3 regions of the Streptomyces sp. NPDC048001 genome follow, and region 3 is predicted to be linked to each of the others. Evidence: riboswitches for the same ligand, from Rfam matches in the RefSeq annotation. Region 3 holds a riboswitch; each other region holds the start of a gene.
The links. A riboswitch is a leader RNA that binds a small molecule or an ion and turns the genes downstream of it on or off. The one in region 3 is predicted to bind cobalamin.

Region 1 (9,864 bases), on a different contig from region 3:
GAGCGCAAGGCCTCCGCCCTCCACGCCCAGGCCGACCGGATGAAGGCCCGCTCCGCCACGGCCGTCACGGCCAGGAGCATGGCCCGGCGCGCGGACCGGATGCTGGCCGAGCTGGAGCCGGTGCGGCGCACCGAGCGGACCGCCCGGATCCGGCTGCCCGAGCCCGCGCCCTGCGGCCGGATGCCGCTCGGGGCCGTGGCCCTGGGCAAGTCCTACGGCGCCCACCGGGTCCTCGACGGGGTGGACCTGGCCGTCGACCGCGGCAACCGCCTGGTCGTCCTGGGCCTGAACGGCGCGGGCAAGACGACCCTGCTGCGCGTCCTCGCCGGTGCCGAGCGCCCGGACTCCGGGCGGGTGGTCCACGGGCACGGCCTGCGGCTCGGCTACTTCGCCCAGGAGCACGACACCCTGGATCCCGGCCGCACCGTCCGGGAGAACCTGGCCGCGGCCGCACCGCATCTGACGGACGGTGAGGCCCGCCGGGTGCTGGGCGCCTTCCTGTTCTCCGGCGACGACGCCGACAAGCCCGCCCGGGTGCTCTCCGGCGGGGAGAAGACCCGCCTGGCCCTGGCCGGTCTGGTGCACTCCGGGGCCAATGTGCTGCTGCTGGACGAGCCGACCAACAACCTCGACCCCGCCTCCCGCGACGAGGTGCTGGCCGCGGTGGGGGCCTACCCGGGGGCGATCGTGATGGTGACGCACGACGAGGGCGCCCTGGACGCCCTGCGGCCCGACCGCGTCCTGGTGCTGCCCGAGGCGGACGAGGACCTGTGGGGCGAGGAGTACCGGGAACTGGTCGCCCTCGCCTGACCCCCGCCCGCCGCCTTCGCCCGCGCCCGCCCCGCGCCGCCTGCCCGCGCCCCCCGCGCCCGTCCGGAACCGGACGGGCGCGGGCCGGCGCCCGCTACCGCGGGACCGTCGCGATCTGGATCAGGTTGCCGCAGGTGTCGTCGAAGACGGCCGTCGTGACCGGCCCCGCCTCCAGGGGGTCCTGGGTGAAGCGCACGCCGAGTCCGCTCAGCCGCGCGTGCTCCGCGTACACGTCCTCGACGGCGAACTGGGCGAGCGGGATGCCGTCCCGGACCAGCGCCTCGCGGTAGGGGCCCACGGCCGGGTGGCGGGCGGGCTCCAGAAGGAGCTCGGCCCCGCCGGTCTCGTCGGGGGAGACGACGGTCAGCCACCGGTCCGTCCCGCCCACCGGTACGTCCTGCTTCTTCACGAAGCCGAGGATCTCGGTGTAGAAGTGCTCCGCCCTGGTCTGGTCGTCGACGAAGACGCTGGTCAGATGGATCTTCAAGAGGAACTCCCCTCGGGGCCCGCGGTGTCGGGTCCGAGCCACCGCTCGGTGATCCGCCGCAGCGGGGCCGTGTTCAGTACATGGAACTTGCAGCGGCCCTCCCGCCGGGTCTCGACCAGACCCGCGGCCTCCAACACCGCCAGATGCTGGGAGACCGCCTGGCGCGAGAGGCCGAGCCGGTGCTTCGTGCCCAACCGCCCGCAGATCTCGAAGAGTGTCTGCCCGGATCTCTCGGCGAGTTCGTCGAGGATGGTGCGGCGGGTGGGGTCGGCGAGGGCTCTGAAGACGTCGTCGGCCACACCCCCACGATAGGCAAGTGCTCACTTGCCCATCAAGGAGGCGCGCGCTCCGTACCCCGGGTCCGGGTGCCCCGGCACCCGGACCCGGGCCGGGGGCGCGGCAGTTGACGGCGTACCGCCGCGGGCGCCCCGGGGGCCCGCGGGAGCGGCCGCGCGCCCTGCGGGACCCCGGTAGCCCGCAGGGGCCCGCGCTGCGCTACCGTCGTGCCGCCCGGCCGCGGCTCCGCCGTCCGCGACGCGGCCGGGAGGGTGCCGACAGCGGTCGTCCGGGGGCGTGTTCCCGCGGACCGGACCGCGGTGGCCGACGGGTGGCGACCGGTCGGCCGGCACCGGGCCACGACCGGCGGACGGCCGCACTCGCCGAACGGAAGTCCAGGTCATGGTCCTTGTCGCTGTCTTCGGAGCGGCGCTGCTCATCGCCGTGCTGCTCTCGGGCCTGGCCGCCCGGACGGTGCTCTCCACCTCGCTGCTCTTCCTCGTCGGCGGCGCCCTCGTCAGCGACGGGTTCCTCGGGCTGATCCATGTCACCCCCGACAGCGGCATCGTGGGCGTCACCGCGGACCTCGCCCTCTTCGCCGTCCTCTTCACCGACGGCATGCACGTCTCCCTCCCGGCGCTGCGCCGCAACTGGCGCAACCCGGCCAGGGCGCTGAGCCTCGGCATGCCGCTCGCGCTGGTCGGCATGGCCGTGATCGCGCACTACCTGGTCGGGCTGGACTGGACGACCTCCTTCCTCGTGGGAGCCGTCCTCGCGCCCACCGATCCGGTGTTCGCCTCGGCGATCGTCGGACGCAAGGAGGTCCCGGCCAAGCTCCGCCAACTGCTCAACGTGGAGAGCGGCATCAACGACGGCCTGGCGCTCCCCGTGGTCCTGCTGCTGATCGCGGCCGCCGGCCCGACGGCCGGCAGCGCCGAGTCCTCGCCCGCCAAGATCGCCCTGGAGCTCGGGCTGGGACTGGCCTTCGGTGTGGTCCTGCCGCTGTTCGTCAACTACCTGGCGCGCTTCCGTCTGCTGGGTCCGGAGCCGAAGCTGCAGCCCCTGCTGCCGCTCGCGATCGGCGTCATCCTCTACGGCCTGTGCCACCTGACCCATGCCAACCCCTACCTCGCGGCCTTCTCCGCCGGTGCGGTGCTCACCGCCGTCTCCCCGGAGGCCAAGTCCGCCTTCGAGCCGCTCGGCGAGGCGCTGGCCGAGCTCGCCAAGTTCGCCGCGCTGCTCGTCTTCGGTGCCCTGCTGACCCCGCAGCTCTTCGGCGACCTGTCCCTCGGCGGGTATGCGGCGGTCTTCCTCGCCATCGTGCTGATCCGCCCGGCCTCGCTGCTGCTGTCCCTGGTGGGGACGCGCTTCACACGCCGGGAGAAGCTGGTCGCGGCCTGGTTCGGGCCCAAGGGCTTCGCCTCGGTGGTCTACGGCCTGCTGGTGCTGCAGGCGGGGATCCCGCAGGGCGAGCAGGCGTACACGCTGATCGCCGTCTGCATCGCGGCGTCGATCGTCGCCCACAGCAGCACCGATGTGCCCATCGCGCGGATGTTCCATGTGGACGACCTGGCGGGCATCCCCGGCGGCGACGACGATGACACCGGGTCCGATTCCGGGGCCGACCGCCGGGAGGCGGCACCGGGAGACGGGCCGGAGGGCGGCAGGGTCGCGGGCCCCCGCACCGCACCGGCTCCCGACCCGGCCGAGGCCGGGCCGGGGCGTACCGCCGGGGACTGAACCGGACCCGGCCGGGTGCGACCGCCCGCGGCGCCCGCGCCGGGGGCGGTGGCCCGGTGCCGGGCCGGGGCCCCGGAGCGGGCGCCGCGCGACTCAGGCCAGGGCCAGGAACAGCTTCTCCAGCTCCTGCTCCGTCAGCGGCTGCGCCTCCTCGCCGGGGTCGGTCAGGCACTGGCGCATCCCACTGGCCACGATCTTGAACCCGGCGCGGTCCAGTGCGCGGGAGACCGCGGCCAGCTGGGTGACGACCTCCCTGCAGTCCCGGCCCGACTCGATCATGGCGATGACACCGGCGAGCTGGCCCTGGGCGCGGCGCAGGCGGTTGAGGACCGCGGGGGCCGCCTCTTCTTCTACCTTCACCGGGTTTCCTCCCGTCCTCCGTCTTCCACGCTGACCCAGGATACCCCTGTGGGTATATTTCCCGGAGGTGGCAACCGCTCCGCGTGCGGGTGCCACCGTCCGGACCGCCCCCGGAAGGCCCGCTGGCGCGCCGGGCGCCGCTTCTGGGATGCTGCGTCGGACAGGCGACGGCGCGCAGGAAGCCGGTGGGAGTCCGGCACGGTACCGCCACTGTGAAGGGGGAGCGACCCCGCGGCGGCCACGGCCCCTGCGAGGGGCCTGAAGGCCGGGGGAGCGTGGATCCCGAGTCAGGAGACTCGCGCCGTCGCACCTCGGCACCCCGGGGCGGAGCTCCCCGAGAGAGGACGGTGGCACCGTGTGCCTCCCAGGCGGCGACCCCCGGTACGGCGATGCGCGGCGCGGCGCGGCACCCCGGCGGACCGGGCCCCGCGCGGTGGTCCGCACCGCTCGTGCCGGGGCGGCCGGGCGGTGACCCCGGACCTGCTCGCGCGGGTGGGTGCGGTCGGGCCCTACTTCGAGATCGCTGCGGGCGAGCGGCCCGACGCCGCCGGGTTCCGGCCGCTCTCCGCCCTCTACGGCGACCGGCGGGTGCTGGAGGGGTACGTGGCGGAGGTCGGCCGGCGACTCGGCTCCGACCAGCGGCGCGTCGCCGCCTCCACCCTGCACATCGGCACCGCCGCCCGGCTGTGGTCCGTCGCCCTGGGGGCGGCCGTGCTCACCGGCCGGGTGCCCGACCTCGCCCCCGACCGGCTGCTGTGGCGGACGCCCCCGACCGGCCCGATCGAACTCTGGCTGCCCCGGCCCTCGGCCTGTCCGCCGCCCGGGACCGCGGTGGGCGCACCGTCCCCGGCGGCTCTGGTGGACGCGCTCCACGACACCGTCATGGTGCGCAACCTGGAGCCCTTCGCCCTGGTCCTGCGCCGCGAGTTCACCCTCTCCCCGCTCACCCTGCGCGGCAATGCGGCCTCGGCCCTGGTCGGTGCCGCCCGGGTGCTCGGCGGACACGCTCCCGGCGCCGGGGGCGACCCGGTGGCCCTGGCCGGCGCGCTCCTCGACCGGGAGCCGATGGCGGGGGAGGGGGTCCTCGACCGGGACCCGCTCGCCTACCGGCGCGGTAGCTGCTGCCTGTACTACCGCGCACCCGGCGGCGGGATGTGCGGGGAGTGCGTGCTGCACCGACGGCCGGGCGGCGTCCCGGTGCGGCGGGGGGTCGCGGGCTGAACCCGCCCCGTCCGCCGCGGTGTCGTCGCCGCGGTCGGCGCCGAGACGGGCGAATCCTTTCCGGGGTTCTCGCGATACGACGAATGTCACCCAGAGGAGTTGTCCGGCTGCCTGGGGTGTTTGTCGGGGGTGGGGGCGGGGAGTCGGCAGCGGTGGCGATCCGCACCGGGCGGGTCGCGGCCGAGGAAGGAACCTCCCCCACATGAACCCACTGGCTACTGCCCGGGTCCGGCTCTGCGCCGCCGCCGCGGTGCTGCCGCTGCTCCTGCTCACCGGGGCGGCGCCCGCCGGAGCGCGGCCCGCCGCCGCACCCACCGCGCCGCAGGTGGTGGTCGGTCCGTCGAGTGCCGACGGGCAGGCGTCGAAGGCGACGTGCCCCTCCGGTACCAGGGTGGCCGGAGGCGGCCACTTCTCGAACACCTTCCACTACGCCAACGGCGGCGACATCTACGACGCGGTGCGGGCGAACGCGCCCACGCGCGCGGGCGACGGGTGGACCGTGCAGCAGCTGAAGGGCAAGGCGCAGGCCGTCGCCCTGTGCGTGCCGGCGGACGAGGCGCCGAGCGTGGCGGTGAGCGACCCGAGCGCGGACGGGCAGGCGGTCAAGGCGACCTGCCCCTCCGGTACCAGGGTGGCCGGAGGCGGCTTCTTCTCGAACGTCTTCCACTACGCCAACGGCGGCACGATCTACGACTACGTGCGCAGCAGTTCCCCCTCGCGTGCGGGTGACGGCTGGCTGGCGCAGCAGGTCAAGGGGAAGGTGCAGGCGGTGGCCCTGTGCGCGCCCGAGGACCGGGCGCCGAGTGTGGTGGTGAGCGACCCGAGCGGCGACGCGCAGGCGGCCAGGGCGACCTGCCCGTCCGGCAGGAGGGTCGTCGGAGGCGGCCACTTCTCCAACACCTTCCACTACGCCAACGGCGGCACGATGTACGACGCCGTGCTCGCGAACTCCCCTTCACGTGCGGGTGACGCCTGGGTGGCGCAGCAGATGAAGGGCAAGGTGCAGGCGGTGGCGCTGTGCGTGCCCGCGGACGAGGCGCCGGGTGTGGTGGTGAGCGACCCGAGCGGCGACGCGCAGGCGGTCAAGGCGACCTGCCCGTCCGGCAGCAGGGTCGTCGGAGGCGGCCACTTCTCCAACACCTTCCACCGCGCGAACGGCGGGAACATCTACGACTACGTGCGCACCAGTTCCCCGTCCGGCTCGGGTGACGGCTGGGTGGCGCAGCAGGTCAAGGGCAAGGTGCAGGCGATCGCGCTCTGCGGGGCCTCCTGACGGGCCGGGAGTCCGGCCGGCCCGCGCGAGGCGCCCGGCGGGAAGCCCCCGCCGGGCGCCTCGCGCCCGGCCTCCCGCGGTCCGCCCGGCGGCGCCGGCAGTGCACCCCGGGCAAGCCCCGCAGCCCGGCCGCCCGCCCTACTCGGCGCGGGGACGCCGCCCCCATGCCGTGACCAGGCCGAGGGACAGGTCCCAGGTGTCCGGGGCCTCCAGGTACGCCTCCACCGCGTCGACGTCCGCGTGGTCCGCCAGACCCGTGGCCACGACCAGGGGGCGTGCCTGGGCGAGGGTGAGCCGCCAGAATCTCGACATCGGGGTGCCGGGCCCGACGGGCGGGATGTCCACCGCCGCACCGATGTCGACCAGGCCCGCGGTCGCCAGGGCGGCGGGGAGGCGGCGGCCGTGGTCGATGTCGGTGCCGATGGCCTGCTCCAGGGCGAGCCAGAGCGCGCCCATGGTGGTGCGGTACCGCTCGTGGGGCGATCCGGGTGTGCCCAGGTCGGCGTTGTCGCCGACGACGAGCAGGCCGCCCGGCCGCAGCCAGGACGCCAGCCGCCGCAGCACCTGCCCGCGTTCGCGGATGTGCATCACCACGAACCGGGCGTGAATCAGGTCGAACAGGCCGGGGTCGGTCGCCGGGTCCAGCAGATCCGCCCGGAGGACACCGATGCCCTGCTGCCTCAGCGGTTCGAGGAACCGGGTGTCCCGGTCGACGGCGAGGACCTCGCCGCCGTCGCCCGTCCGCTCGGCGAGCCAGCCGGTGATGCTGCCCGGCCCGGCACCGACGTCCAGGCAGCGCCATCCGGGCCGGATCCCCAGTGCGTCCAACCGGTGCCGGGTGGCGGGGTCGAACGCCTGCGCCAGGGCGGTGAGTCGCGCCAGCTCCCCGTCCCCCGCGCCGCTGAACAGCCTGTCGCCGTAGCGCTCGCCGACGGGCGTGCCACAGGTCGTGAGATCGCTCTGCAGGGTCCTGGTCCCTTCGTGGGTGGTCGTGGCGGGCCGGGCGTGTCCGGCCCGGGTGTATCGCCGCGTCGTCCACGCACCCGGCCCGTACCGGGAGGGGCCCGGCGCGGTCGCGGGGCCCGGCGTCCGGTGCCCAGGCGGCGGCCGAGGGCGGCGGGCGGCGGGTGGTCGCCCGCAACCTGTGAGGGCTTCGACGTCCATCGGCCGTGCGCACCGATGAGTTCTCCGCCCCGCGGGGGTCCTATCGGCAGCAACGCACACCACAGTAGTACGGCCCCTGCGTGAACCGGAGAGATGAATATGCCAACAGGCCGAGACTGGTCCGCCAGAGTCGAGGCGCGTGTCGTCTCCGCCGACGGCACCGAGATCGCATGCGAGCAGTCGGGGCGCGGGCCGGCCGTCATCCTGGTCGCTTCGGCGCTGGCGGACCGCTCCGACACGACCAAGCTCGCGGCTCTCCTCGCCCAGCACTTCACCGTCGTCAACTACGACCGGCGCGGACGGGGTGCCAGCGGTGACGCCCGCGCCTACACCCCCGACCGCGAGATTGAGGACATCGCGGCGCTGGTCGAACACGTCGGCGGTTCGGCGTCGCTGTTCGGCTCCTCCTCAGGGGCGGTCCTCGCCCTGCGCGCGGCCGCTGCCGGAGTGAACCTCCACCGCCTGGCTGTGTACGAGCCGCCGTTCGTGGTCGCCGAAGGCGACCACGGGCCACCCGAGGATCTCGCGCAGCAGATCACCGTGCTGCTTGCGGAAGGTCGGCACAGTGACGCGGTCACGTACTTCATGACCCGAGTGCAGGGCATGCCCGGCATCGCCGTGTTCTTCATGAAGCTCATGCCGAAGACGTGGGCGCATCTCACCGAGCTGGCCGGCACTCTGCCCTATGACATCGCGGTCATGGGCGATACCCAGCAAGGCAAGCCGCTCGATGCCGAGGAGTGGAAGGGGGTGGCCGTACGCACCCGAGTACTGACCGGTGGCAGGAGCCCGGCCGCGTTCCGGCGCGCCGCCCTCGCCGTCACCGAGATCCTGCCGCAGGCCGACCACCGCTCCCTGCCCGGACTCAACCATGGTGCCGTCGTCATGGCCCCGAGGAAAATCGCCTCGCAGATCACCGAGTTCATCAAGGGATGACCTTGTCGTTCGAGCGGTTCGGCGGCGCTTGGTGCCCCCTGATACCCAGAGTGGGGCGCGCCCGCTTGCAGCTGACCGCCGGACCCCGGACGACCACAACTCACGGGACAGCCCGCAGGGGACCCGCTTTTCCGAGCCTGCTGGGAATCGGCTGGAAACAGAGGCCGGAATGCCCGCATCCGGTGTCCTGCGGCTGTGCTACGCGCCTATCCGGCGCTGGTCGGGGTGAGCCGGATTCGCGGAACAGCGGGCCTCGGATGTCGATTCGCAGCAGATCCGGGTTCAACCCCCGATTCTTCCCCCCGCCGTCAAAGATCGTCCTGATGTAGCAGTTTGACGTCGGTGAGGCCTGGTTTTCCGTCACACGGGGCACGAGGAGCAGAATGCGGGAATCCGGTGCGCCCCCTCTGTGCGCCCTTGAACCCCTTCCCGCTCGCGGTCAGAATCGGCGTCGTCTTCGCAACGGGGGAGGAATTCGCGATGTCCTACACGGGCGGCTATCAGAGTCAGGTCTTCGCCGATGGAGGAAGCCCCTTTCCGTTCACCGTCCAAGGGCTGGTGGATGCCGCCCGCGACATCCTGCCGCGACCGCATTTCGACTACATCGCGGGCGGCGCGGGAAGGGAGCGCACCGTCGTCGCCAACGAGGACGCCTTCGCCCGGTGGGGGCTGAACTACCGCATCCTGCGCGACGGAACGGGCTGCGATCCCTCCTGCACGGTGCTGGGCACCACCCTGTCCGTGCCGGTGATGCTCGCCCCCGCCGGGGTGGCCGACCTGGCCCACCCCGAGGCCGAGCGGGCGGCGGCCCGTGCCGCCGCCGACGCGGGGGTCGTCCAGGTGCTGTCCTCGGCCACCTCGACCTCGCTGGAGGAGGTCGCCGCGGCGGCCCCCCGGGGCCGCCGCTGGTTCCAGTTCGCCTGGCCCGACGACGAGAAGCTGGCCCGTTCGCTCGTCGAACGCGCGGAGAACGCCGGATACACCGCCCTCGTGCTCCAGGGCGACTGCCATGTCGCCGGCTGGCGCACCCGTGAACTCGACTCCGGGTTCTTCCCCTTCCGGCACGGGCACGGCATCGGGAACTACGTGTCCGACCCCCGCTTCCGGGAACTCGCCGGAATCGGCGCCCGACCGGTCCCGGGCGGTGCCGCCCTCGACCCGGCCGAGGTCCCGGCCGCCGCGGCCACCTGGAACCGCCTCTACACCCGTCCCGCCCTCCGCCCCGGGGACCTCGCGCTGCTGCGCTCCTGGACGGAGCTGCCCGTGGTCGTGAAGGGGGTCTGCCGACCGGACGAGGCGGCACTTCTGGTGGACGCGGGTGCCGACGGGCTCGTCGTCTCCAACCACGGCGGACGCCAGCTCGACAGCGGTACGGCCGCTCTGGACTGCCTGCCCGGCGTGGTCGAGGCCGTCGCCGGCCGGCTGCCCGTCCTCTTCGACTCGGGCGTCCGCACCGGGACCGACGTCCTGATCGCCCTCGCGCTGGGCGCGAGCGCCGTCATGATCGGCAGGCCTTGGCTCTACGGTCTCGCCGTCGGCGGCCAGGACGGCGTCGCCCACGTCCTGCGGTGCCTGGAGTCCGAGTTCACCGGGGCGC
Region 2 (9,864 bases), on a different contig from region 3:
GATCTTCTGCAGGTAGCGCAGCGAGACGTTGTGCTGCTGGGCCACGACCGACGGGCAGAGGTCGGGGTCGGAGAGCCGCTCCCTGATGAACGCCTGGATGCTGAGCATCAGCGTCGGCCGGCCCGTTCCCGACTCCTCGGCCATCGCGCGCAGCCGCTCCGCGAAGAGCGCCGCGGCCAGCCCGGCCATGCTGCCGCCGAGCAGGTCGATGCCGGTGTCGACATGCTCGGCGTGCTGTTCGAGGCCGACGAGCAGGTTGGACAGCAGTGCTCCGAGGCCGTGCGATCCGGGCCACACCTTGGCGGTGAGCATCTCGGTGTCCTTCGCCGTCAGGCCCATCAGGCGGCGCGGCATCATGAGGGCCACCATGCGGAAGCGCTCCGGCATGACGACCTTGTACGGACGGGAGCTGTCGTAGCAGACGAGCTGGGCGCCCCGGGCCGTCGCGTGCTTCCCGTCCTGGAACACCAGGATCTCGCCGACCAGGGGGCGGCAGATGCTCAGCTGCCCTTCCCCGTGCGGTGCGAGCAGCCTGCCGGGTCTGATCATCTCGTGAGGGCCGCCCTCGACGAGCAGCGCCCGCACTTCGCCGAACCTGTTGCTCACCGTCGTTCCGTGCGGTTCTTCGTCGTGCTCCCGGATAATCTGCACACGGTCGTGGGACCGTGCGGTCACGTTGAAGCGCATCGCGGTCCGGCTCTCGGTTCGAACATCGACACGTGTCATCGGCCACATCCCCCCGTCTACTGAGGATTCAGGGGCACTCTTCACGACACGGCCGCACCACATGGCCGCCGCACCCGCGATGGGTGCGGGAGTCACCCCCTGCATCCGTAAGCCGCATCCATTGGAACATACCAGGATGCTGGTTTTCTATAGCGTTCGATTGCTGGACGGAGCTACCGCAGGCATGTGCCGCAGGCCCGCACCCGGTCCTGGCTGCGCCGACGGCTTGGGTGGACCCGTGCCGGCGCGCACGGCCGGGCCCCTGACGGAACGCAACTCGGTCAGGCCGTGTGCGCGATTCGTCAAACGGGGCCCGTGCCGCCCGTCGGCGGGGCGCCCCGTGGCGCGGGTGGCTGCCCCGCGGGGCCTCGCTCGCGGCGGCGTGCAGTGCTCGCGACGGCGTGCGGGGTGTCCCCCGGTGGGGCCGCCGGGTGGTCGCCGCCCTCGCGCGACCGGGCGCGGTGCGCGTGCGGTGGGGCCGGCTCCGGGACGTCAGGTCGCGGCGGCCTGGGTGAGCAGTGCGCCCATCGCCGCCAGGGCGGCCGGCTCGACGCGGTAGTAGACCCAGGTGCCCCGCCGCTCGGAGGAGAGCAGCCCGGCCTCCCTGAGCTTCTTCAGATGGTGGGAGACGGTCGGCTGGGAGACGCCCACGTCCGAGATGTCGCACACGCAGGCCTCGCCGCCCTGGTGGGAGGCGACCGCCGAGAACAGCCGCAGGCGGACCGGGTCGCCCAGCGCCTTGAACATGACGGCGGTCCGCTCGGCCTCCTCGGCGGTCAGGGGCCGCTCGGTGAGCGGCGGGCAGCACCAGTCGCCCTCGGGCTTGAGCAGCGGCAGGTCCCTGGTCCTCGGCATGTCCCTATGTTGACACATGTCGAAGCAGCGGGTCCCGGGGTCACCGGGTCGCGACGCCGCCCGCCGGGGGGCGGTGGAAGTACGGGGGCCGCCATGACGCCCGGGCCGCCCTCCGCGCCATGATTCGATGAACGTCTATGTTGACGCATGTCGAATCAAGTGTCACTCTGGCGGCACAAGGCATCGACGGATATCGAATCAATGAGGAGTGCCGTGAGCACCACAGCCACCGACCACCTGCCCGTCCTCGTGATCGGCGCCGGACCCGCCGGCCTGGCGGCCGCCTCCCATCTCCTGGGACGGGGCATCGAGCCCCTGGTCCTGGAGGCGGGCCCGGGCGCCGGTGCGGCGGTGCGCGAGTGGGCACACCTGCGGCTGTTCTCCACCTGGGGCGAGGTCGTCGACCCGGCGGCCGGGAAGCTGCTGGCGTCCACCGGCTGGGTGGCGCCCGACGCGAAGGCGTACCCGACCGGCGGCGACTGGGTGGAGCGGTACCTCGAGCCGCTGGCCGAGGCCCTCGGCGGCCGGGTCCGCTACGGCGCCACCGTCACCGGCGTCTCCCGCGCCGGGCGCGACCGGATCGTGGACGCGGACCGCGAGGCCCGGCCCTTCGCCGTGCACCTCGCGTACGCCGGCGGACGTGAGGAGCGCATCCTCGCCCGGGCGGTGATCGACGCCTCCGGAACCTGGTCCACGCCGGGACCGGCTGCCGCCTCCGGCCTCCCGGCCCTGGGGGAGAAGGCCGCCGCCGCACGGATCGCCTACCGCGTCCCCGACCTGAGGGACCCGGCCGTCCGCGCCCGCTACGCGGGCAGGCGCACCGCCGTCATCGGCTCCGGCGCCTCCGCCTTCACCGCGCTCGCCGCGCTGGCCGACCTGGCCGCGTCGGAGGGCGGCGCGGGGACGAAGGCGCTGTGGATCCTGCGCAGGGGGATCTCCGGCTCCACCTTCGGCGGCGGCACCGCCGACCAGCTCCCCGCCCGCGGCGCCCTCGGCCTCGCCGCCAGGGCCGCCGTGGACGAGGGCCACGCCGAGGCGGTCACCGGCTTCCGCACCGAGGCGATCGAACGCGACGGCGACCGCCTCGTCCTCGTGGCCGAGGACGGCCGGCGCCTCGACCCGGTCGACGAGATCATCGTCCTCACCGGTTTCCGTCCCGACCTGTCCTTCCTCGGCGAACTCCGCCTGGACCTCGACGAGCGCCTCCAGGCGCCGGTCCGGCTCGCCCCGCTGATCGACCCCAACCAGCACTCCTGCGGCACCGTCTACCCGCACGGCGTGAAGGAGCTCTCGCACGCCGAGTCCGGCGTCTACCTGGTCGGCATGAAGTCCTACGGGCGCGCTCCGACCTTCCTCGCCCTCACCGGCTACGAGCAGGTCCGCTCCGTGGCCGCCGCCCTCGCCGGCGACCACGAGGCCGCCGGACGCGTCGAACTCGCCCTCCCCGAGACCGGCGTCTGCGGAGGCTCCGGCCTCTTCGACCAGCCCGAGACCGGCGAGACGGCCGGCGAGGGCGGCTGCTGCGCCCCCGTGCCGGTCCCTCTCGGCACGACCGGATCCGCACCCTCCGGCGGCTGACGCAGCCCGCAGCCCGCAGCCCACCCGGCCGGCGTCCGCGCACGGTGGCGGCCGGACCGCGGCACCGCACCCCGAGGCCCCCTGGACGCAGCGCATCTGACGGGGCAACTGCCGACCGGGGCGCCGAAGGCCGCCACCGCGCACGGCAGGCCGGCCGCAGGGGCGCGTGACCGGGGGAAGCGGGTGCCGGCCCCGCCGGCCAGACTGCCCACGGTGGTGGACCACCGCCCCCGTCGGGGGCCGGACCCCGCGGACCGCGGCCTCGGGTACGCCGAGAACCTCTTCCGCACGGCACCTCGCCGAACAGCCCGCCCGCAGCGCCCAGGTCCGCCCGCCGGCCCCGTACGACGGGCCGGGCCGGCGGGCGGTGCCGGGCACCGGGTCCGGGGCGGCCGGCACCTGCTCCCGGGTCATCCGCGGCCTACCGCGGGGCCGGGGCGCAGCCGCGCCCCGGCCCCGGCAGACCGAGGAGAGGGTCAGGACGTCGCGAGCTCACCGCGGACGGTGCGGGCGGCGGCGACCAGGTTCTCCAGCGAGGACCGCGTCTCCGGCCACCCGCGGGTCTTCAGGCCGCAGTCCGGGTTGACCCACAGCCGCTCGGCGGGGATGGCCTCCAGCCCCGTGCGCAGCAGCCCGGCGGCCTCCTCGGCGCTCGGGACGCGCGGGGAGTGGATGTCGTACACGCCGGGGCCCGCCTCGCGCGGGTAGCCGTGCGAGGCCAGCTCGCGGGCCACCTGCATACGGGAGCGGGCGGCCTCCAGGCTGATGACGTCCGCGTCGAGGTCGTCGATGGCCTGGACGACGTCCCCGAACTCGGCGTAGCACATGTGGGTGTGGATCTGCGTGTCCGGGCGGACCCCGCTGGTGCTCAGCCGGAACGCCTCGGTAGCCCACGCCAGATAGGCGGCCCGGTCGGCGGCCCGCAGCGGGAGGGTCTCGCGCAGCGCCGGCTCGTCGACCTGGATCACCGAGCTCCCCGCCGCCTCCAGGTCGTCCACCTCGTCGCGCAGGGCGAGCGCGACCTGGCGCGCGGTGTCGCCGAGCGGCTGGTCGTCCCGGACGAAGGACCAGGCCAGCATGGTGACCGGACCGGTGAGCATGCCCTTCACGGGCCGGTCCGTGAGGGACTGGGCGTACGTCGTCCAACGGACCGTCATCGGCTCGGGCCGCGAGATGTCGCCCGCGAGGATCGGCGGGCGGACGTAGCGGGTGCCGTAGGACTGGACCCAGCCGTGCTGCGTGGCGAGATAGCCCGTGAGCTGCTCGGCGAAGTACTGGACCATGTCGTTGCGCTCGGGCTCGCCGTGCACCAGGACGTCCAGACCGCTCTTCTCCTGGAAGGCGATCACCTCCTGGATCTCCGCCCTGATGCGCTCCTCGTACCCGGCCGGGCCGATGCGGCCGGCACGCAGCTCGGCGCGGGCGGTGCGCAGTTCCGCGGTCTGCGGGAAGGAGCCGATGGTGGTGGTCGGCAGCAGCGGCAGGCCGAGGTGGGCACGCTGGGCGGCGGTGCGCTCGGCGTACGGCTGGGAGCGGCGTGCGTCGGCCTCGGTCACCGCAGCGGCACGGGCCCGCACGGCGGGGTCGCGGGTGACGGGGGAGTCGGCGCGGGCGGCGAGGTCGGCGCGGTTGGCGGCCAGCTCGGCGGCGATGGCGCCGGTCCCCTGGGACAGGCCCTTGGCGAGGGTGGCGATCTCGGCGGTCTTCTGCCGGGCGAAGGCCAGCCAGCGCAGGAGCTGCGGGTCGATGTCCCGCTCGGCCGCCGCGTCCAGGGGCACGTGGAGCAGTGAGCAGGAGGCGGCCACGTCGACCCGGTCGGCCAGACCCAGCAGGGTGCCGAGCGTGGACAGGGACGCGGTGAGGTCGTTGACCCAGACGTTCCGGCCGTTGACGACGCCGGCGACCAGGCGCTTGCCCGGCAGCCCGCCCGCGGCGGCGAGCGCGTCCAGGTTGGCGGCGGCGGCCCCGGTGAAGTCCAGGGCGAGACCCTCGACCGGGGCCTTGGCGAGCAGGGGCAGCGTCTCGCCGAGCCGGTCGAAGTACGAGGCGACCAGCAGCCGGGGCCGGTCAATGAGAGAGCCCAGCTCGCGGTAGGCGCGTTCGGCCGCGTTCAGCTCGGCCGGGGTGCGGTCCTGCACGAGCGCGGGCTCGTCGAGCTGCACCCACTCGGCGCCCGCCGCGCGCAGGTCGGCCAGCACCTCGGCGTAGACGGGCAGCAGCCGGTCCAGCAGGGTCAGCGGGTCGAAGCCGGCGGGGACGCCGGGGGCGGGCTTGGACAGCAGGAGGTAGGTCACGGGTCCGACGAGGACCGGTCGGGCCGCGAGACCGAGGGCCAGCGCCTCCTTCACCTCGCCGACCTGCTTGGCCGGGTCCGCCGCGAACGCGGTGTCCGGTCCCAGCTCGGGCACCAGGTAGTGGTAGTTGGTGTCGAACCACTTGGTCATCTCCAGCGGCGCCACCTCCTGCGTGCCGCGGGCCATGGCGAAGTAGCCGTCCAGGGCGTCGGCCGCGACGGCGGTGCGGTGGCGCTCGGGGATCGCGCCGACCATGACGGTGGTGTCCAGGACGTGGTCGTAGTACGAGAAGTCGCCGGTCGGCACCTCGTGGACGCCGGCGTCGGCGAGCTGCCGCCAGTTCTCCCGGCGCAGCTCGGCGGCCGTGCCACGGAGGGCGTCGGCGGTGACGCGGCCCTTCCAGTAGCCCTCGATCGCCTTCTTCAGTTCCCGGTTCCGCCCCTGGCGGGGGTAGCCGTACACGGTGGGCCGTGCTGCCGCGGCTGCGGACTTCGCTGTCACGGAGATCTCCTTCGCGAGATGAATCCCTGAGATCCCGGAGACGGGACGAGAGCGCGAAGGAACGGCGGACCGGACGGGAACGATCCCGCGCGGCAAGACGCGGTCGACCGCCTGGTGTGATCGCCGACCCGCCCTCGAGGTCACCGGGATTCCGCGCGCGAGCGGGTCGCACGCGGGCAGTCGGCAGGTCTTCGGACTCGCGGGCTCGCCCTCCCGGGGGAGGACACCTACTGGCCGTCGCTTCCCAGGCCCTTCGGGCCCAGTGCGTATGACGGCGGTCGTTCCCGCTCACCGCTGCGGGGCAGTCCCGGATTCCCACCGGGTTCCCTCTTACGACGCATCCCGCCTGGCGGACGGGGCGAACCAGCTGCACCGGGAAGCCTACGGGTAGTCGCATTGGAACGTACGCAGGTGTCCGTCATCCGGATGGGATCCGTCTCACGCGGGCACCGCCCCGGCCCCTGCCGGGGACGGGAGCCGGGCGCCGCCCGCACCCGCCGCGGGGCGGGAAGCGCGGCATCCGCGCCTCCCGCCCTCTGCCGCCCCCGGGACCCTCACCCCGGCGGGCGGTGCGGGCCCCTCAGCCCGCGTCCGGACCGGGCGGTCGGCCCCGGTCGTAGGTGTGGAACCCCCGCCCGCTCTTCCGGCCGAGGAGCCCCGCCTCGACCATGCGCTGCAGCAGCGGCGGCGGCGCGTAGAGCGGCTCGCGGAACTCCTCGTACAGGGACCGTGCGATCGAGGCGACGGTGTCCAGGCCGATCAGGTCGGCGAGCTTCAGTGGCCCCATGGGATGGGCGCAGCCCAGCTCCATGCCCGCGTCGATGTCGGCCGCGGTCGCGAAGCCCGACTCCGCCATCCGGACGGCGGACAGCAGGTACGGGACGAGCAGCGCGTTGACGACGAAGCCCGACCGGTCCTGGGAGCGGATCACCGTCCTGCCGAGTGTGCCGGTGGCGAAGTCCCGCACGGCGGCGATCGTCCCGGGGGAGGTGTGCAGGGAGCCGACGACCTCGACCAGCGGCAGCACCGGGACCGGGTTGAAGAAGTGCAGCCCCACCACCCGGTCGGCGCGCCCGGTCGCCATCCCGAGCCGCATGACCGGCAGGGAGGAGGTGTTGGTCGCCAGCACCGCGCCCGGATCCTCGACGATCTTGTCCAGCGCCGCGAACACCTCGGTCTTGGCCGCCGGGTTCTCCACCACCGCCTCGACGACGAGCTGCCGGTCCGCGAGGTCGTCGAGGGTGCCGGTGAAGACCATCCGGGCGAGCGCGTCCCGGGCGTCCGCCTCCTCGGCCTTGCCCCGCCGGACCGCCCGGTCGAGCGAGGCCACCACCCGGTCCCGCGCGGCGCGGGCGGCGGTGGCGTCCACCTCGCACACCACCGTGTCCAGCCCCGCCCGCGCGCAGACCTCCGCGATGCCTGCCCCCATCTGTCCGCCGCCGACCACGCCGACGCGCCGGATGTCCCCGCTCACGCCCCCGCCCCCGTCCGCCGCACCAGGTGCTCCGTGTAGGCCTCGGGGGTGAAGAACAGCGGCAGTTCGCCGCCCAGCGCCGTCCGCTCGAACAGCCCGCGGACCTCGTCGAGCGGAGCCCACGGGTACGCGGCACCGAGGGCGGCGAGTTCGTCGTCGAGGATGCCGAGCACCTCCTCCCTGCCGATCACCCGGTGCCGCAGCCACTGCCAGATCTGCACACGCGCGATCTCGGCGGTCGCCGCGTCCTCCATCAGCCCGTCCACGGCGACCGCGCCCCGGCCGCGGAGCCAGGCGGAGAAGTACCGCAGTGCGACCGCGACGTTGGTGCGCACGCCCTCGGGCGTCGGCGGGCCGCTGATCCTGCGCACCGACAGCAGGTCGGCGGGCGCTGCCTCCACGTCCCCGCGGGTGCGGTCGAGCTGGTGGGGCCGGTCGCCGAGGACGCCGTCGAAGACCTCCCGGCACACCCGCACCAGCGCCGGGTGGGCGACCCAGGAGCCGTCGAAGCCGTCCTCGGCCTCGCGCTCCTTGTCCAGACGGACCGTGGCGAGCGCCGCTGCGTCGGCGGCCGGGTCCTTCTGCGGCACCTGGGCGGCCATCCCGCCGATGGCGTGGGCGCCGCGCTTGTGGCAGGTGCGGACGAGGAGTTCGGTGTAGGCCCGCATGAACGGGGCGGCCATCGTCACCTTCGCCCGGTCCGGCAGGAGGAAGTCCGTGCGGTGACCGAACGTCTTGATCAGGCTGAACAGGTAGTCCCAGCGACCGGCGTTGAGACCGGCGCTGTGCTCGCGCAGCTCGTAGAGGATCTCCTCCATCTCGAAGGCGGCGGTGATCGTCTCGATGAGGACGGTCGCCCGGACCGTGCCGCGCGGGATGCCGAGCAGCTCCTGCGCGAGGACGAAGACGTCGTTCCACAGCCGCGCCTCGTAGCGGTTCTCCAGCTTCGGCAGGTAGAAGTACGGACCCCGGCCCGCGTCGATCTGGCGCCGGGCGCAGTGGAAGAAGTACAGGCCGAAGTCGACGAGGGCGGCGGGCACGGGGGCGCCGTCGTACTCCAGGTGCGCCTCGTCGAGGTGCCAGCCGCGCGGGCGGACCATGAGGGTGGCGACCCGGTCGCCCAGGTGGTGCTCCGTGCCGTCCGCCGTGCCGAAGTCGATGCGGCCTTCGATCGCGTCGAGCAGGGCGAGCTGACCACCGACGATGTTGTTCCAGGTGGGGGCGGTGGCGTCCTCGAAGTCCGCCATCCACACCTGCGCACCCGAGGTGAGCGCGTCGACGGCCGTCCGGCGGTCGGGCGGCCCGGTGATCTCCACCCGCCGGTCGCTCAGTCCGGGCGCGGGCGGCGCCACCTGCCAGGAGTCGTCGGCGCGGACCGCGGCGGTGGCCAGGGGGAAGCCGAGCGGTGAGCCCGAGGCCAGGCGCAGCGCCTGCCTGCGGCGCTCCTTCATCAGGTCCCGGCGGCGCTCGCCGAACGCGGCGACCAGCCGGCCGACGAAGTCCAGGGCGGCGGGGGTGAGGATCTCGTCGTGCCGGTGGCGCGGAGCGGCGAGCACGCGGATGCGGCGGGGCGGTGCGAGGGTGGTCATCGGAGTTCTCCTCGAAGAGGGGAGCGGAGGGCGGCGGAGACGGTCGTCCGCCCTCCGCCCCTGCCAGGGGCGGGCCGGATGCGCGAGGGGCGCCCGGCTCGGGCGGCCTAGTGGAACTGCTCCTCCTCCGTGGACCCGGCCAGGGCTGTGGTGGAGGAGGCGGGGTTGACGGCGGTGGAGACAAGGTCGAAGTAGCCGGTGCCGACCTCGCGCTGGTGCCTGACGGCGGTGAAGCCCTGCTCCTGGGCGGCGAACTCGCGCTCCTGGAGGTCGACGTAGGCGGTCATGCCCTGCTCGGCGTAGCCGCGGGCGAGGTCGAACATGCCGTGGTTGAGGGAGTGGAAGCCGGCCAGGGTGATGAACTGGAACCGGTAGCCCATCGCCCCCAGCTCGCGCTGGAACTTGGCGATCTGGTCGTCGTCGAGGGCGGCCTTCCAGTTGAACGACGGCGAGCAGTTGTACGCGAGCATCTGGTCCGGGTACCGCGCGTGGACGGCCTCGGCGAACTCGCGGGCCTGCGCCAGGTCCGGAGTGCCCGTCTCCACCCAGATCAGGTCGGCGTACGGGGCGTAGGCGAGGCCGCGGGCGATCACCGGCTCCATGCCGTTCCGGACCCGGTAGAAGCCCTCGGCGGTGCGCTCGCCGGTGCAGAAGCGGGCGTCGCGCTCGTCCACGTCACTGGTGAGCAGGTTCGCGGCGAGGGCGTCGGTGCGGGCGATGACCACGGTCGGCGTGTCGGCGATGTCGGCCGCCAGCCGGGCCGCGTTCAGCGTGCGGATGTGCTGCGCGGTGGGGACGAGGACCTTGCCGCCGAGGTGGCCGCACTTCTTCTCCGAGGCCAGCTGGT
Region 3 (9,864 bases):
GCGGCTGCTGGTGGCGTCCGCGGTCATCGGCGTCCCGATCGCGCTGGCCTGCTTCTTCTTCGTCAGTGCCCAGCACCAGCTCCAGCACTGGGTGTGGGAGACCCTTCCCAGGAAGGCCGGGTACGACCAGGCGCCCTGGTGGTGGCCGCTGCCCGCGCTGCTGCTGGCCGGACTGATCCTGGCGCCGATCGTCACCCGGATGCCCGGCCGCGGGGGGCATGTGCCGGTGCACGGACTGGGCGGACCTGTGCTGGGCCCCCGGGCCCTGCCCGGCGTGGTGCTGGCGGCCGTGGCGACCCTGCCGCTGGGCGTGGTGCTCGGCCCCGAGGCCCCGCTGATGGCCGTCGGCAGCGGGCTGGCGCTGCTGGTGCTGCGGCCCGCCCAGCGGGAGGCCGAGCCGCAGGCGGCGATGGTGCTGGGCACGGCCGGGTCCACGGCCGCCATCTCCACCATCCTGGGCGGCCCGGTGGTCGCCGCCGTGCTGATGCTGGAGGCCGCGGGGCTCGCGGCCCCCCGGATGGTGATCCTCCTGCTGCCGTGCCTGCTGGCCAGCGGGGTCGGGGCGCTGGTCTTCACCGGCTTCGGCAACTGGACGGGGCTGTCCATCGGCGCACTGTCGCTTCCCGAGGTCCCGCCGCCCGCCTCGCCCGACGCGGGGGACTTCCTGTGGGGCGTGCCGCTGGCGGTGGTCCTGGCCTTCGTCGTCACCTCGATGCACCGCGTCGGACGGGTGACCGCCGCCTGGACCGGCCGCCGCACGGCCCTGCGCACCGTGCTGTGCGCCGCCGCCGTCGGGGTGCTGCTGGCCGCGTACGCGCTGCTGACGGGCCGCAGTCCCACGGAGGCGGCGCTGTCCGGGCAGGCGGGGCTCGCCGAGCTGGCGGCCCACCCCCACTCCTGGTCGGTCGGGGCCCTGCTGGTGCTGATGCTGTGCAAGGGCCTGGCCTGGGGCGTGTGCCTGGGCAGCCTGCGTGGGGGGCCGATCTTCCCGGCGGTGCTGATCGGGGCGGCGGGCGGCGTCGCGGTGTCCGGGCTGCCGGGGCTGGGCACCACGCCGGCGCTGGCCGTGGGCCTGGTCACGGCGGCCGCCGCGATCACCCGGCTGCCGGTGACCAGCGCGGTGCTGGCGATGCTGCTGCTGGGCCCGGACGCCCAGCAGCAGATGCCGCTGATCACGGTGTGCGCGGTGGTCGGCTTCGTGACCGCCGAGCTGCTGGAGCGCCCGCCGGGCGAGCCCGCCGCCGGGGACGGTGCCGGGGACGGCGCGCCGGGCGTCCCCGGGGCGGGGCCGACCGGCGTCGCCGCGCAGGGCGCGGACGGCGCCGGGGGCGCCGGGCGAGGGCCCGGTGCGGGCGGCGGAGGGGCCCCGAAGGGGGACCCCCGGGCCGAGGGCGGCAGGCCGTGAGGCGCCCGCGCCCCCTGCGCCGCCTGCGCGACGCGGATCCCGCGGTGCGGTGGTCGGCGGCGACGGCGGCCGTCGCGCTGATGGCGGTGGCCTACTTCCTGCTGCCCATCAACCACCTGGGGCCGGAGCGGCCGACGCTCAGCTGGGTGGTGTTCTGCGTGGCGCTGGTGTCGATCGCCCTGCTGCTGCTGCACCAGATCCGCAACGTCATCCTGGACCGGCCCCACGCCCGCCCCGCGCTCGCGATCATGCTGCTCGTCAGCATGTCGGTGGTGGTCTTCGCGGGCGCCTACCAGGCACTGGCCCAGAAGCCGGGCGAGTTCGAGGGACTGAGCACGCGGGTGGACGCGCTCTACTTCACGGTGGTGACCCTGGCGACGGTGGGGTACGGCGACATCGTGCCCACCGGGCAGACCGCCCGGGTGGTGGCCGTGGTGCAGATCCTCTACAACGTGGTCTTCCTGACCGCCGCGACGACCACCGTCTCCCGCCGGGTGCGCAGCCAGGTCAGCCGCAAGCTCGGCCGCCAGGCCGGACCGGCGGAGGAGGAGGGGTGAGGCCCCCGACCTCGGTGCCGGGACCTTCGGGCCGCGGTCGCGCCGGGTGCCGCCGTTGCGGCCGCGGCCCGTCCCGGGGATCCTGGCACCCGTCGGCGGTGCCCCGCCGGGCCGGCGTCCGCACCGCGGCGCGAGCGCCCGCGGCACCCGCCGGCGCGCAGGGCGCCGGAGTTCGTTCCGCCTCCCCGCACGGGGCACCGCCCCGGCGGGGAGCACATCGGCGAGGCCGCCAGGAGGAATGCGTTGAGGATGCTCATCAATGTGCCGGAGACGGTGGTCCCGGACGCCCTCAGGGGGATGGCCGCCGCCCACCCCGAGCTCGCCGTCGACGTGGACAACCGGGTGATCGTGCGCGGCGACGCCCCGGTGGCGGGGAAGGTCGCCCTGGTCTCCGGCGGGGGCTCGGGCCACGAGCCGCTGCACGGGGGCTTCGTGGGGCCGGGGATGCTCGACGCCGCCTGCCCCGGCGAGGTCTTCACCAGCCCCGTTCCGGACCAGATGGTGCGGGCCGCCGCCGCGGTCGACAGCGGCGAGGGCGTGCTGTTCGTCGTCAAGAACTACACGGGCGACGTGCTGAACTTCGCGATGGCCGCCGAACTGGCCGAGGACGAGGGGGTGCGGCTGGCGACGGTCCTCGTCGACGACGACGTGGCCGTGACCGACAGCCTCTACACCGCCGGGCGCCGGGGCACCGGCGCCACGCTGCTGGTGGAGAAGATCGCCGGGGCGCTGGCCGAGGAGGGCGCCCCGCTGGAGCGGGTGGAGGCGGTGGCCCGGAAGGTCAACTCCTCGTCCCGCAGCTTCGGGGTGGCGCTCAGCGCCTGCAGCACGCCCGCCAAGGGCGGCCCCACCTTCGACCTCCCGGCGGGCGAGCTGGAGCTGGGCGTCGGCATCCACGGCGAACCGGGCCGCGAGCGGCGGCCGATGATGACCTCCGGGGAGATCGCGGACTTCGCGGTGGAGGCCGTCCTGGACGACCTGCAGCCCACCGGTCCGGTGCTGGCGCTGGTCAACGGCATGGGCGCCACCCCCCTGCTGGAGCTGTACGGCTTCAACGCGGAGGTGCAGCGGGTGCTGGGCAGCCGCGGGGTGCCCGCCGTCCGCACCCTCGTCGGCAGCTATGTGACCTCGCTGGACATGGCGGGCTGCTCGGTGACGCTCTGCCAGGCGGACGAGGAGCTGCTGCGCCTGTGGGACGCCCCGGTGGCCACCCCGGCCCTGCGCTGGGGCCGCTGACGCCCCGCCGGGCCCGCCCGGCACCTGGAACCGCCCCGCACACAGCGGACCGACCACCCGGACACCCATGAGCCCGAACCCCGAGGGAGCGCCCGTGCTCGACACCGAGTTCTTCCGCCGCTGGCTGTCGGCAGCCGCCGCGGCCGTGGACCGCGAGGCCGACCGGCTGACCGAGCTGGACGCGGCGATCGGGGACGCGGACCACGGCACCAACCTCAGACGCGGCTTCGCCGCGGTGACCGCGGCCCTTCAGGAGGCGGCACCCGCGACCCCGGGCGCGGTGCTGGTACTGGCGGGAGGCCGGCTGATCTCCTCCGTCGGCGGGGCCTCGGGCCCGCTGTACGGGACGCTGCTGCGCAGCGCGGGCAAGTCGCTGGGCCCGGCGGGCGAGGTCTCCCCCGAGCAGTTCGCGAAGGCGCTGCAGGAGGGGGTCGCGGCCGTGTCCCGCCTGGGGGGCGCGGTGCCCGGGGACAAGACGATGATCGACGCGCTGGAGCCCGCCGCGCAGGCGCTGGCCGAGGACCCCGAGGGGTTCGCCTCGGCGGGTTCCGCGGCGGCCGGCGGCGCCCTGGCGACGGTGCCGCTGAGGGCCCGCAAGGGGCGGGCGAGCTATCTGGGCGAGCGGAGCATCGGCCACCAGGACCCCGGGGCGACATCGTCGGCGCTGCTGGTCGCGGCGCTGGCCGAGACCGCCGCCCGGGGGGCGTCGTGAACGGCGGGACGGCCGCGGGCGGCGGCACCGCGCGGGTGGGCGTCGTGCTCGTCTCGCACAGCGCCCGGGTCGCGGAGTCGGTGGCGGAACTGGCCTCGGAGCTGGCGGGCGGCGGGGCGCAGGGCGCTCCCGTCGCCGCGGCGGGCGGCGGGCCCGACGGCGGCACCGGCACCAGCGCCGAGCTGATCGCCGCCGCGGCCCGCTCGGTCGACGCGGGGGCGGGCGTGGCGGTCCTGGCCGACCTGGGCAGTGCCGTGCTCACGGTCAAGGCCCTGCTCGCCGAGGGCGGCGAACTGCCCCCCGGCACCCGCCTGGTGGACGCGCCGTTCGTGGAGGGCGCGGTGGCGGCCGTGGTCACCGCCTCGGCCGGAGGCGACCTGGACGCGGTGGCGGCGGCGGCCGGGGAGGCGTACGGCTACCGCAAGGAGTGAGGGCGCGGGCGGGGGTCCGCGCGCCGGTGGGTGCACCGGTGCGTGCCTTGTGGTGGCGGCGGCCGGGGGACTAGTGTCACGGGGCCTTGGTGTACGGGAAACCGGTGCGGTACCGGTGCGGCCCTCGCCACTGTGATCGGGAGTCCGGCTCCACCCCCTTCGGGGAGCCACTGGGCGCCGCGGGAGACCGCGGTGCCTGGGAAGGCGGAGCCGGGCGGTTCGCCGTGCCCGGAAGAGTCCTTCCGGGCACCTTCCCGTCAGCCAGGAGACCGGCCAGGGCGCGTTGTCCATCCACGAGGTGCTGGAGAGGGTCTCCCAACCATGCATATAGCCGAGGGGTATCTCCCCCCGCTGCACGCCGTCGCCTGGGGCGCGGCGTCCGCGCCCTTCGTCGTCCACGGCGTCCGCGCACTGTCCCGCGAGGTCAGGGCCCACCCCGAGTCGACCCTGCTGCTCGGGGCGTCCGGTGCGTTCACCTTCGTCCTGTCCGCGCTGAAGATCCCTTCCGTGACGGGCAGTTGCTCCCATCCCACCGGAACGGGCCTGGGCGCGATCCTGTTCAGACCACCGGTGATGGCGGTCCTCGGAACGATCACCCTGCTGTTCCAGGCGCTGCTGCTGGCGCACGGCGGGCTCACCACGCTCGGCGCCAACGTCTTCTCCATGGCGGTGGTCGGGCCCTGGGCCGGGTACGCGGTGTTCCGGCTGCTGCGGCGCTGGGACGTGCCGCTGATGGTGAGCGTGTTCTTCGCCGCCTTCGTCGCCGACCTGTCCACGTACTGCGTCACCTCCGTGCAGCTGGCGCTGGCCTTCCCGGACCCGGGCACCGGAGTCGCCGGCTCGCTGGCCAAGTTCGCGGGCATCTTCGCCGTCACGCAGCTCCCGCTGGCGGTCAGCGAGGGCCTGCTCACGGTGCTGGTGATGCGGCTGCTCGTGAAGTCCAGCAAGGGCGATCTGACCCGGCTCGGCGTGCTGGTGTCCGGCGGCCGTGCAGCACACAAGGAGGCCGCGGCCCGATGAACCGGAACACGAAGATCAACGCGCTGCTCGTCCTCGCCGTGCTGGCGCTCGCGGTGCTCCCCCTCGCCCTGGGCCTCGGGGACCACAAGGAGGAGCCGTTCGCCGGTGCGGACGGCCAGGCCGAGGCCGCCATCACCGAGCTGGAGCCGGACTACGAACCCTGGTTCTCCCCGCTGTACGAGCCGCCCTCCGGGGAGATCGAGTCGGGGCTCTTCTCGCTCCAGGCCGCCCTCGGCGCCGGTGTCCTCGCCTACTACTTCGGCGTCCACCGCGGCCGCCGCCAGGGCGAGGCCAGGGCACGGGCGGCGCAGCCCTCCGACGACGCCGCCGGGACCGCAGAGAGCGGCTGAGACGTGCTGCCGATCGACGCTGCGGCGCACAGCAGCCGCTGGCGCCGCCGCCATCCGGCCGAGAAGGCCCTGCTCGGCCTGGGGTTGACCGTCTCGGCGGTGTGCCTGCCGCCCTGGCCCGGCGCCGTGCTGGTGGCGGGTGCCACGCTCGCCGTGCTCCTCGGACCCGCGGGCGTGCCCCCGCGTCAGCTGTGGCGGGCGTTCCGCATCCCGCTGGGCTTCTGCGTCACCGGGGCGGTCCCGCTGCTGTTCGCCGTGGGCGGGCCGGCCGGGCTGGTGTCCCTGGCGCCGGAGGGACCCGCCGACGCGGGCAGGCTGCTGCTGCGGACCTCGGCGGCCTCCCTCGGGGTGCTGCTGTTCGCGTTCACCACCCCGCTGTCGGACGTCCTGCCCCGGCTGGTGCGGGCGGGCGTCCCGGCGCCCGTCGTGGACGTGGCCCTGGTGATGTACCGGATCAGCTTCCTGCTGCTGGACGCGGTGCACCAGGTGAGGCAGGCCCAGGCGGCGCGGCTGGGGCACACCAGCCGCGCCGCCGTGTGGCGGTCGCTCGCCGGACTGGGCGCGACCGCGTTCGTCCGGGCCTTCGACCGCGCCGAGCGGCTCCAGAACGGGCTCGCCGGCCGCGGCTACGACGGCACACTGCGGGTGCTGGTGCCGGGCGCCGCTCCCTCCCGGCCCTTCCTCTGCGGGGTGGCCGCGCTGCTCGCGGGCATCGTGCTCGCGACCCTCCTGCTCGAAAGGTACGCCCTGTGATCGTCCGGCTCCATGACGCCCGCTTCGCCTACCAGGACGGGCCCCCGGTCCTCGACGGCGTGTCGCTCGCGCTGCCCGAGGGCAGGGCCACGGCCCTGCTCGGGCGCAACGGAGGCGGCAAGACCACCCTGCTGCGGCTGCTGAGCGGCGGACTGCGGCCGACGGCCGGCCGGCTGCTGCTCCGCGGCGAGCCGGTCGCCTACGACCGGGCGGGGCTGACGCGGCTGCGCACCACGGTGCAACTGGTCGTGCAGGACCCGGACGACCAGCTGTTCGCCGCCTCGGTCGAGCAGGACGTCTCCTTCGGGCCGATGAACCTCGGGCTTCCCGAGGACGCCGTCCGCGCCCGGGTGGACGAGGCGCTTCAGGCCCTGGACATCACGGGCCTGCGCGACCGGCCGACCCATCTGCTCTCGTACGGGCAGCGCAAGCGGGCCGCGATCGCGGGCGCGGTCGCGATGCGCCCGAGCGTGCTGGTGCTCGACGAGCCGACGGCCGGGCTCGACCCGCACGGGCAGGAACGGCTGCTGGACCTCCTCGGCCGCCTCCGGGACGGCGGGACGACGGTGGTGATGGCCACCCACGACGTCGACCTGGCGCTGCGCTGGGCCGACGACGCGGCCGTCCTCGCCCCGGACGGGCTGCACACCGGTCCCGCGGCCCGGCTGCTGACCGACCAGGGCCTGCTGGACGCGGCACGGCTGCGGCGGCCGTGGGGCGCGGCGGTGAGCGCGGTGCTGCGGGCCCACGGCCTCCTGGCGGAGGGCGACCCCGGTCCGCGGACCGCCGAGGACCTGGCGCGCTGGCTTCCGGCCGCGACCTGAGGCCGTGCCGCCGCACGGCGGCACGGTGTCGGCGCACGGCGGCACGGTGTCGGCGGCGTGTCGGCGGCGCGCAGGAGGCGGGTGCGACGGTGGGGCCTTCCGCGGCGGACCGGCCGCCGCGCAGGACGCCCGAGGAGGGCCCGTGTCCCCGTCGACGCCCGTCAGGTACATCCGTGTCGCCGCCGCCCGGCGGCTCACCCCGCACATGCGGCGCGTCACCTTCCACGCCCCGTCGCTCGGCGAGCTGCCGGCCCCCGGCCCCGACCGGCAGGTGAAGCTGTTCTTCCCGCGCGCGGGGCGCGGAACGCCCGTCCTGCCCGAGGCCCCCGCGGACGGCGACGTGATGCGCTGGTACGCGGCGTACACGGCCCTGCCCGAGGAGGAGCGCCCCTGGATGCGCAGCTACACCCTGCGCGCCCACCGGCCGGGGGCGCGGGAGATCGACGTCGACTTCGTGCTGCACCGGGACGCCGGACCCGCGACACGCTGGGCGGCGGCAGCGGGCGCCGGGGACACCCTCGGGATGGTCGGCCCCTCGGAGCTCTTCGCCGTGCCCCGTCCGGCCGGGGAGGCCCGGCGGCTGCTGTTCGCCTGCGACGAGTCGGGGCTCCCGGCGCTCGGCACCCTGCTGGAAGCCCTGCCGCCCACGGCGCAGGCGGTGGTCTACACCGAGATCGAGGACGCCCGGGAGATCGCCACGGCGGCGGCGGTGCGCATCCACTGGCTGCCCCGCTCCCCCACCGGCGCCGCGCACGGCGCCGAACTCCTGCGGGCGGTGCGGGCCGCCCGCCTCCCGGACGGGCCGCCGGAGCGGGCGTGGCTGGCGGGCGAGGCGTCCACGGTCCGGGCGCTCCGGCGGCACCTGCTCCGGGACCGGGGCATGGCCCGCTCCGCGGTGGAGTTCGCGGGCTACTGGCGGGCGGCGCTCAGCCAGGACGACGCACCGACCGAGGCGGACCTCGCGGAGGCGCGGGAGAGGCTGGCGGAGCGGGGCGAGGGCTGACCGGGCCCGGGCGCTCGGGGGCCGCAGGGCCCGGGCCCTCGGCGCGCGGCCCCGGGACCGCGGGCCCGGTTCCGTCGACGGCGCAGCAGCGGGACCGGCCCGGGGACCTCAGTCCGCGCCGTCCAGCAGGTCCGCGGCCGCGGCGACGGACAGGGCGCGCCCCCGGGCGTGGAGCGCGGAATAGCGCTCCCCCAGTTCCCGGCGCAGCTCCCGCTCGGCCGTGCGGCGCACCGCCTGCCCGTCGGGCAGGGGGCAGAACCCGGTGGCGGCCCGGGGGGCGGGGTGGGCGTCGTAGGCGCCGAGCAGCCGGGCGCCGTCGGCGGCCCGGCCGGTCCGGGCCAGCGCCCATGCCGCACAGGGCAGCTGGCCGGCCGTCAGACCGGGGGCGATCCGGTCGGCCAGCGGACGCAGCCGCCGGACGGCGTCGGCGAGGTGGGCCAGTGCGCGGGTGAACTCGCCGTCCTGGCAGTCGAGCCAGGCCCGGGTGCCGGCGACCGCGCCGAGGAAGGGTGCGGGTCCGGCGAAGGCGAGCAGTTCCCCGGCCCGGTCCAGTTCCCCGCGCGCCGCCGCTCCCCTCCCGGTCGCCCCGTAGTGCAGGGCCAGCAGCATCCGTGCGGTGAACGCCGCCTCGGGGGTGCACCGGTCGGCCTCCGCGGCGGCGCCGGCCAGCTCCTCCTCGGCGGCCTCGGCCGCCGGGCCCGCGGGGCCGGCCCGCAGCAGGGCGGCGGCCCTCCGCGCCCGGAACAGCGGCACGGGGGAGCCGGCCCCGGAGCGGGCGGCGGCATCGGCGGCGCGCCCGAAGTCCGAAGCGGCCCGGACGTGGCGTCCGGCCGCCTCGTGGGCGGCGCCGCGGGCCGCGTGGCACTCGGCGACGCCCCAGGGGTCGCCCGCGGCCTCGAACAGCAGCAGGGCGCGCTCGCCGTCCCGGACGGCGCGGTCGGGGGCGCCGGAGCCGGAGGTGAGCCGGGCGCGGACGAGGAGGGCGAGGGCCAGGTCCCAGCCGCCCTCCTCGCCGTCGAAGGCGGCGACGACCGCGTCCGCGGCCTCGGCGAGCGAGCCGGTGCCGCCGGTCATCAGGCGCACGAAGAACCACATCGAGGCGGGCTGGGAGCGCAGTTGGGGCAGCCCGGGCCGGTAGGCCGCGGCGATCGCGCGCAGCCGTTCCGGGCCGCCGCCCTCCGCCCCACCGGCCGCGAGGGCGATCAGGTGGACGCCCCTGCGGGCCTCCCGGAGCACTTCCCCGCGCCACGGCGGGGCGGTGGCCGGTGCGGGGCGGGGCACCGGACCCGCCGGGCGCACCCGGGGCCCGGCCGCGCCCGGTGCCCCCTCGGGCGGGGGTGCCGGGGCGAAGGGGTCGGGACCGAGTGCGGCGGCCGCGGGCGCCCAGGTGCGGGCGTCGCCCTGGTGTCCGGACTGCTGCCAGAACCAGCTGAGCGCGAGCACCAGGCAGAGGGCCTCCTGCTCGTCCTCCTCCCGGACGGCCGTGCGCAGCGCCGTCCCGAGGTTGCCGTGCTCCGTCTCCAGGCGCCGCAGCCAGTCGGCGCGCCGGGGTCCGCGGAGCCCGGCGTCGCCC

Region 1: it holds a riboswitch for cobalamin, as region 3 does, so the genes downstream of both, ACGF15_RS11875 ((2Fe-2S)-binding protein) here and ACGF15_RS08075 (energy-coupling factor ABC transporter permease) in region 3, are expected to answer to the same signal.
Region 2: it holds a riboswitch for cobalamin, as region 3 does, so the genes downstream of both, metE (5-methyltetrahydropteroyltriglutamate--homocysteine S-methyltransferase) here and ACGF15_RS08075 (energy-coupling factor ABC transporter permease) in region 3, are expected to answer to the same signal.

The regions. Positions count from the first base shown of each region.
Region 1 covers NZ_JBIDBN010000005.1:325,307-335,170, forward strand. The annotation lists gene ACGF15_RS11850 (ABC-F family ATP-binding cassette domain-containing protein) at 1-810, shown strand, start outside; gene ACGF15_RS11855 (VOC family protein) at 905-1,297, opposite strand; gene ACGF15_RS11860 (metalloregulator ArsR/SmtB family transcription factor) at 1,294-1,596, opposite strand; gene ACGF15_RS11865 (cation:proton antiporter) at 1,976-3,313, shown strand; gene ACGF15_RS11870 (metal-sensitive transcriptional regulator) at 3,407-3,673, opposite strand; cobalamin riboswitch at 3,850-3,970, shown strand; gene ACGF15_RS11875 ((2Fe-2S)-binding protein) at 4,142-4,894, shown strand; gene ACGF15_RS11880 (hypothetical protein) at 5,097-6,167, shown strand; gene ACGF15_RS11885 (class I SAM-dependent methyltransferase) at 6,306-6,995, opposite strand; gene ACGF15_RS11890 (alpha/beta fold hydrolase) at 7,431-8,267, shown strand; gene ACGF15_RS11895 (alpha-hydroxy-acid oxidizing protein) at 8,748-9,864, shown strand, end outside.
Region 2 covers NZ_JBIDBN010000022.1:43,295-53,158, reverse strand. The annotation lists gene ACGF15_RS28710 (helix-turn-helix domain-containing protein) at 1-687, opposite strand, end outside; gene ACGF15_RS28705 (metalloregulator ArsR/SmtB family transcription factor) at 1,219-1,581, opposite strand; gene ACGF15_RS28700 (NAD(P)-binding domain-containing protein) at 1,795-3,159, shown strand; gene metE (5-methyltetrahydropteroyltriglutamate--homocysteine S-methyltransferase) at 3,636-5,954, opposite strand; cobalamin riboswitch at 6,119-6,337, opposite strand; gene ACGF15_RS28690 (3-hydroxybutyryl-CoA dehydrogenase) at 6,535-7,428, opposite strand; gene aceB (malate synthase A) at 7,425-9,017, opposite strand; gene aceA (isocitrate lyase) at 9,125-9,864, opposite strand, start outside.
Region 3 covers NZ_JBIDBN010000003.1:338,711-348,574, forward strand. The annotation lists gene ACGF15_RS08050 (chloride channel protein) at 1-1,405, shown strand, start outside; gene ACGF15_RS08055 (ion channel) at 1,402-1,962, shown strand; gene dhaK (dihydroxyacetone kinase subunit DhaK) at 2,206-3,198, shown strand; gene dhaL (dihydroxyacetone kinase subunit DhaL) at 3,266-3,910, shown strand; gene ACGF15_RS08070 (PTS fructose transporter subunit IIA) at 3,907-4,341, shown strand; cobalamin riboswitch at 4,412-4,634, shown strand; gene ACGF15_RS08075 (energy-coupling factor ABC transporter permease) at 4,663-5,361, shown strand; gene ACGF15_RS08080 (energy-coupling factor ABC transporter substrate-binding protein) at 5,358-5,711, shown strand; gene cbiQ (cobalt ECF transporter T component CbiQ) at 5,715-6,464, shown strand; gene ACGF15_RS08090 (ATP-binding cassette domain-containing protein) at 6,461-7,288, shown strand; gene ACGF15_RS08095 (siderophore-interacting protein) at 7,431-8,291, shown strand; gene ACGF15_RS08100 (ATP-binding protein) at 8,400-9,864, opposite strand, start outside.